Regions from separate parts of the Saccharococcus thermophilus genome, predicted to be linked through region 2. Evidence: predicted binding sites of a transcription regulator. Region 2 holds the regulator's gene; the other holds the start of a gene.

Region 1 (3,414 bases), 1.0 Mb from region 2:
TAATAGATTTGCGCACGCACATGGGCAAAATAGCGGCGGTGGACGTGAAACGGAGCGAGGCGGTCGACTTCATCCATCGCTTCGAGCGCCGCTTTGTACTCCTGCAAGTCACGCAACCGGCGCGCTTTTTCCGCATATAACGCCGGCACTTGCGGAAACCGCTTGATGCCGCGCTCGACGATTTCCAGCGCTTTCCGCTGACAGCCGTTTAGCGCGTATAGGTCGGCCAAAAGCAAATGGCACATATCGCCGCGCTCCGGCTCATCCAATCCTTTCCGCAATATTTCTTCCGCTCTGTCGCGGTCGCCAGTTTCGATATAAAAATACCCCCATTTATCATAAATTGGAACTGTTTCATATCGCTCTACCACGTTCATCCACTGCTGTGCTTCTTCAATTCGGCGCATTTCCAAAAGAGTACGTACGAGCGTAAAAGCAGCACGAGCGATATGTTCCGGTTTTTCCTTTCCGTTCGCGATCGCTTCTTCCAAACGCGGCCGCAGCGCTTCCTCGGCATCCAGCGGCCGCCGTTCTTCGAGCCACTCATCACATACCCATGTCAGCGTCTGCAGCGTCGAAAAACGGCGATGGGCGTAGCGCGCCAATAGCGCGCTATGACGGTACATTAGCGCATAGTCAAACAAGCGAATCAGATGATGAAACGAGTCTGCTGTGTTCCATGTCCGCAGCAGCGTTCTCCAGCGAAACAGATGTTCTATTTTCTGAAGCATCGGCTTTATTTCCTCTAATGCTTCGATAATGCGTTTTTCTTTTATATAGGTAGCGATTCGTTCGATGTTCATGTGCGAAACCCCTTTTCTTTCTTCCATTCCCCATACTATAACTGTACAAGCCTGTCCAACAGATGATGCCAACTTTTCATGATATTTTTAGTGTAAAATGAATCACGGAGAAGTTCTATAAATTTTTAGAAAAATCGGCAGGAAAATGAATCCTATCCTATAAAAAAAGATTTGCCGCGGATGATGGCGGGCAAATCTTTTTTATTAAAAAACTAATTCGCTTCGGATAGGCTTTTTCCTTTTTTCTTATCGAAATAACGCAAGCGAACGACACCATTCGAAAAACAGCTGTTCTTTTGCGCCAATATAGATAAGCAAGGCAAATGCTGCGTAAAAGAGCGCTTTTTCGACAAAATTGCCTGTACGATAGATGGGAATCTTAAATCGCTTTGCGGTGAACGGCCAAAAAAGCGGCACGCCTTGGACGGACAAAAAGTCTTCGAAAATATGAAACAAATAGCCGAGCACCAATCCTGCAGCAAATAATGAAGGCGATTCCCACAAAATAACGAGGGCGATAACCCCCCATACAATAAGCGAATGGGTCATGCCGCGATGGCCGAACGCTTCTTTTACTTTATTGGACATCCCCATTGAGCGGCGACCGACGTACGACTTTGGTTCATCAATGTCGGGGAGCAGGCTGCCGATGACGACTCCCACCGTATAGCTTGCTGTAAAGGAAAGCGATGTGTGCGCGGCGACCGCCGCCCCAAGGCATAATGATGTGACAATATGGCTATGGTATCGCATGTAACCTCCTCATTATGTAAAACTTTTTTTCTATTATAACACAAGAAAAGAATGTTTGTTCGTTTTTCTCCATCGTTTGAAAGATTTGTGACAATCGCGCTAAGTGTGACAAAGTTAACATCTCTTTATTTCTATTATGGCTATAGTAAAATTACACACATTGATAAGGAGTGAGCAAAATGAAACGAAAACGATCACCGTTATGGAACCGTTTCAAATATATGAAACCGATAGAGCGATATGCGAACGAGCATAGTGAAGTGACATACGGCGATCGCGCTTGGGAAAATGTTTACCGCCGCCGTTGGCAACATGATAAAGTCGTCCGTTCGACCCACGGCGTCAACTGCACGGGTTCGTGCAGCTGGAACATATACGTAAAAGACGGAATCGTCACCTGGGAAGGGCAACAGCTCGATTATCCATCGACCGGACCGGATATGCCCGATTTTGAACCACGCGGCTGTCCCCGCGGCGCGAGCTTTTCTTGGTATATTTACAGTCCGCTCCGCGTTAAGTACCCATATGTGCGCGGCGTGTTAATCGATATGTGGAGGGAAGCGCTCCAAACGCACAAGAATCCGCTCGATGCTTGGAAAAGCATCGTGGAAAATCCAGAAAAGGCGAAGCGATATAAACAAGCGCGCGGAAAAGGCGGCTTCGTCCGCGTCAGCTGGGATGAAGCGTTAACGCTTGTCGCTACTTCGCTATTATACACTGTCATCAAATACGGGCCGGACCGCAATGTCGGTTTTTCGCCGATTCCAGCGATGTCGATGGTCAGCTATGCCTCTGGAGCTCGTTTTATGCAGCTCATGGGCGGACCGATGCTTAGCTTTTACGATTGGTATGCGGACCTGCCGCCAGCATCGCCGCAAGTTTGGGGAGACCAAACCGACGTTCCAGAATCGAGTGACTGGTACAATTCCGGCTACATCATTACATGGGGCTCAAACGTACCGCTTACTCGAACGCCGGACGCTCACTTTTTAGCGGAAGTCCGCTATCGCGGCACAAAAGTCGTTTCCGTCAGCCCGGATTACGCCGAATCGACGAAATTTGCCGACGACTGGCTCAGCGTAAAACCAGGAACGGACGGCGCACTCGCGATGGCGATGGGACATGTCATTTTAAAAGAATATTACGTCGATCAGCAAGTTCCTTACTTCCAGCAATATGCGAAAACGTACACCGATTTTCCGTTCGTCGTCACCTTGAAAAAAGATGGCGACAAATGGATAGCCGGCCGCTTCTTGCAGGCAAAAGACCTCGGCCGCAGCGTCGCCAACGCCGAATGGAAGCCGGTCGTTTACGATGAAAACAGAAAAACATTTGCGATTCCGCATGGAACGATCGGCTCGCGCTGGGATGGCCAAGGAAAATGGAATTTACATATGGTGGATGAGGAAACAGGAAACCCGATTGAACCGTGCTTAACGTTTTTACACTGCAAAGACGAGCTTGTTACGATTCATATTCCGTACTTCACTAATGAAGGAAGGGAAACGATGGAACGCGTTGTCCCAGCGAAAAAAATTCATACGGAAGACGGCGAAACATACGTAACCACCGTCTACGATCTTATCCTTGCCAATTACGGCATCGATCGCGGCATTGGCGGAAACGTCGCCCGTACGTACGATGATCTTGTTCCATTCACTCCGGCATGGCAAGAAGCGATTACCGGCGTGAAACGGGAGCTTGCCATTAAAATCGCGCGCGAGTTTGCGCAAAACGCGATTAATACAAATGGCCGCTCGATGATTATTATGGGCGCTGGCATTAACCACTGGTTCCACTCCGATACGATTTACCGCGCCGTCTTAAACCTCGTCTTATTTGTCGGCGCGCAAGGCGT
Region 2 (3,414 bases):
CCAGACGCGTTCGCTGTCCGCCGCTTAGCGATTGGACAGGAGTCGTCATATAATCGTACTTAGAAAACTGCAAACCGTGTAAAATGGAGCGAATATCAGCTTCGTATTGGTAACCGCCTTGTTCTTTATAGCGTTCTTGCAACGCGTCATAGTCTTTTAATAGTTTTTCGTAACGGGAAGCGTCCGCAAGCAAATCGGGATCGCCCATTTGCATTTCCATCTCGCGTAATTGCTTCTCCATTGCCTTTAACGGTGCAAATACCGTCATCATCTCTTCCCAAATCGACAAGGAAGAGTGAAGCCCACTGTCTTGGGCGAGGTAGCCGATCGTCACTTCTTTTGGTTTAATGATTTCTCCGCTATCGTAAGAAAGTTCTCCGGCAATGATTTTTAATAATGTCGATTTTCCTTCTCCGTTTCTCCCGACGAGAGCGATGCGGTCTTTGGATTGTATTTCTAATTTTATATTCGATAAAATAAGGTCAGCGCCAAAATATTTTGTCAGTTGGTTGACTTGTAAAATGATCATTGTTATTCACCTCTCGTTTAACAATAATAGTGTAGCGTAATTTGTTTTCTTATCGCAATAAAACGATAAAAGACAGATGACGAAAAATAGTGTATAGTTTATAGTGGGAGGAGATTACGTTGTCATCATTTACCCATTTTAACGAACAAGGCCGGGCAAAAATGGTCGATATTTCAGACAAAGAGGATACGGTTCGCATAGCGGTCGCTCAAACAAGTGTGACAGTAAATAAGGAAATTTATGAAAAAATGACAAACAACGCGATCGAAAAAGGGGATGTGCTTGCTGTTGCGCAAATAGCTGGCGTTATGGCCGCAAAAAAAACGCCAGATTTAATTCCAATGTGTCATCCGCTTATGTTAAAAGGTGTCGACATTCAATTTGCGTGGCATGTGGAGGAAGAAAAAGCGTTATATCAATTACTGATTACTGTCACAGTGAAAACGAAGGGCAGCACAGGGGTGGAGATGGAAGCGCTAACGGCCGCCTCTGTATGCGCACTGACGGTGTATGACATGTGCAAGGCGCTTGATAAAGGGATGGTGATTGGCCCAACCTATTTGGTAGAGAAAACTGGTGGGAAGTCGGGCCATTATCAACGGGAAAAAAGAAGTGCTGGGGGATTCATCGATGAGCAATGAACAGCCAAAAATTCCGCAAGCAACGGCAAAACGCTTGCCGTTATATTATCGTTTTTTAAAAAATTTACATGCTTCCGGAAAGCAACGTGTTTCTTCTGCCGAATTGAGCGAGGCGGTCAAAGTCGATCCCGCAACGATCCGTCGCGATTTTTCCTATTTTGGTGCGCTCGGAAAAAAAGGGTATGGATATAATGTCAACTATTTGTTGTCATTTTTCCGCAAAACGCTCGATCAAGACGAAGTGACCGAAGTCGCGCTATTTGGAGTCGGGAACTTAGGAACGGCATTTTTAAACTATAATTTTTTGAAAAACAATAATACGAAAATTGTCATGGCATTTGATGTGGATGAGAAAAAGGTTGGTACAACAGTCGGCGGGGTGCCTGTCTATCATTTGGACGAATTAGAAGGGCGTCTTCACGAGGGAATTCCAGTAGCGATTTTAACGGTGCCGGCTCATGTTGCGCAATGGATTACAGACCGTCTTGTCGGAAAAGGAATTAAAGGGATTTTAAATTTTACGCCGGCGCGCCTGAACGTGCCGAAACACATTCGCGTCCACCATATTGACTTAGCTGTCGAATTGCAGTCACTCGTCTATTTTTTAAAAAATTATCCGCTCGATAAAGGAGAGAACGAAACGTGAAATATTTATTAATCGTGCTTGTTATTTTATTATTGTTTGGAACAAAAAAGCTTCCGGAACTGGGCAAGTCGCTCGGGCAATCGCTCCGCGAATTCAAGGATGCGACGAAGGGATTAGCCGATGAGGATGAAAAAAAAGCCGACCAATAATAAGTTAGGATGGTTGACATATGAACGATAAAGAAATGTCGGTATATGAGCACCTAGGTGAATTGCGAAAACGGCTGATTATTGTTCTTATTTTTTTTAGCGTTGCCTTGATCGTGAGCTTCTTTTTTGTAGAACCGGTCATTTTGTATTTGCAGCGAACCGGTGAAGCGAAACAATTAACGATGAACGCGTTTCGTTTGACAGATCCGATCAGAATTTATTTTCAGTTTGCGTTTGTCATTGCCTTTATTCTTACCGCACCGGTTCTGCTTTATCAAATTTGGGCGTTTGTCAGCCCTGGGTTATATGAAAAAGAACGAAAAGTGACGTTAAGCTATATTCCAATTTCCATTTTCCTCTTTTTAGCCGGCGTTAGTTTTGCGTATTTTGTCTTATTTCCGTTTGTCGTTCGCTTTATGCAAAATTTGGCGAACGATCTTGGCATTCATCAAGTCATCGGCATTAATGAATATTTCGAATTTTTGCTTCAGCTCATCTTGCCGTTTGGCATTGTCTTTCAGCTGCCGGTAGTTGTGATGTTTTTAACAAGGCTCGGCTTGATTACGCCGATGTTGCTGATCAAAATACGGAAATACGCGTATCTGGTCTTATTGATTGTGGCTGCGATCATTACGCCGCCGGATGTATTATCGCAAGTGATTGTGATGATTCCGCTTTCGATTTTATATGAGGTAAGCATTTGGATTTCGAAATTTGCTTATCGCAAAGTTTTGTTGGCGCAACAGGAACAGGAAAACCTCCCGTGAATCGAACGGGAGGTTTATTTGCGAAAGTGGAGTGCGAAGAGACGTATTGCTGCTCCAAAATCAAGCGTAGCCAGTATGGCAAGCACAATCGTAAAAAAGTTCCAAATCGTATCTTTTGCGCTTTGAACAGATAAGTAAGTAAATAGTATCCCCATCAGAAAATAGAAAAAAGCGAATTGTAATGGCGTCCTTTTCATTGTATTAAAAGCCCCCAATGCCCAATAATGAGTTGTATATGTTCCGTCTGCCGCATCATTCTTTCAATTTCATCGGCAAACAACGTTTGCATCACGACGACGAACGTATTCATCGTAACGTGAGCGAAAATCGGAACAAAAATGCGCCCTGTTTTCGCATAAAGAAAGGCAAACGTAAATCCCATTGCCGCATATAAAAGCAGATGCTTCAATTCCATATGGACTACCGCAAATAATAGCGAACTGATAAGCGCGGCAATGAGGAAATTGTATTTTTGATATAGCGCCCCGAAAATAATCTTGCGAAAAATAATTTCTTCTAAAATCGGGCCGATAATGGAAGTAACGATGATCAATATCGGGGTGACTCGAATGATTCCGACAATGCGTCTCGTGTTTTCCGAGCCTGGCTCGATGCCAAGCAAATGCCATTCAATATTAGCGGCAAGGCTTTGGGCAAAGAGCGCCAAAAAAACGCCGCCGAC

The links. Region 2 encodes Rex, which represses fermentation and respiration genes when NADH is low (regulators of the CRP and FNR family bind a similar motif). Its sites were predicted from a motif close to TTGTGAAATATTTCACAA; they were not measured.
Region 1: a site for Rex is predicted at 1,660-1,677, ahead of BDD39_RS05280 (nitrate reductase subunit alpha). Genes of this name have one in related genera too.

What each region holds. Positions count from the first base shown of each region.
Region 1 is NZ_JAASRS010000001.1:1,026,928-1,030,341, reverse strand. Features, by position in the region: gene BDD39_RS05290 (tetratricopeptide repeat protein) at 1-803, opposite strand, end outside; gene BDD39_RS05285 (metal-dependent hydrolase) at 1,050-1,556, opposite strand; gene BDD39_RS05280 (nitrate reductase subunit alpha) at 1,736-3,414, shown strand, end outside.
Region 2 is NZ_JAASRS010000001.1:12,593-16,006, reverse strand. Features, by position in the region: gene BDD39_RS00085 (ABC-F family ATP-binding cassette domain-containing protein) at 1-529, opposite strand, end outside; gene moaC (cyclic pyranopterin monophosphate synthase MoaC) at 649-1,170, shown strand; gene BDD39_RS00075 (redox-sensing transcriptional repressor Rex) at 1,160-1,816, shown strand; gene BDD39_RS00070 (twin-arginine translocase TatA/TatE family subunit) at 1,813-1,965, shown strand; gene tatC (twin-arginine translocase subunit TatC) at 1,986-2,732, shown strand; gene BDD39_RS00060 (YdiK family protein) at 2,747-2,887, opposite strand; gene BDD39_RS00055 (CPBP family intramembrane glutamic endopeptidase) at 2,926-3,414, opposite strand, start outside.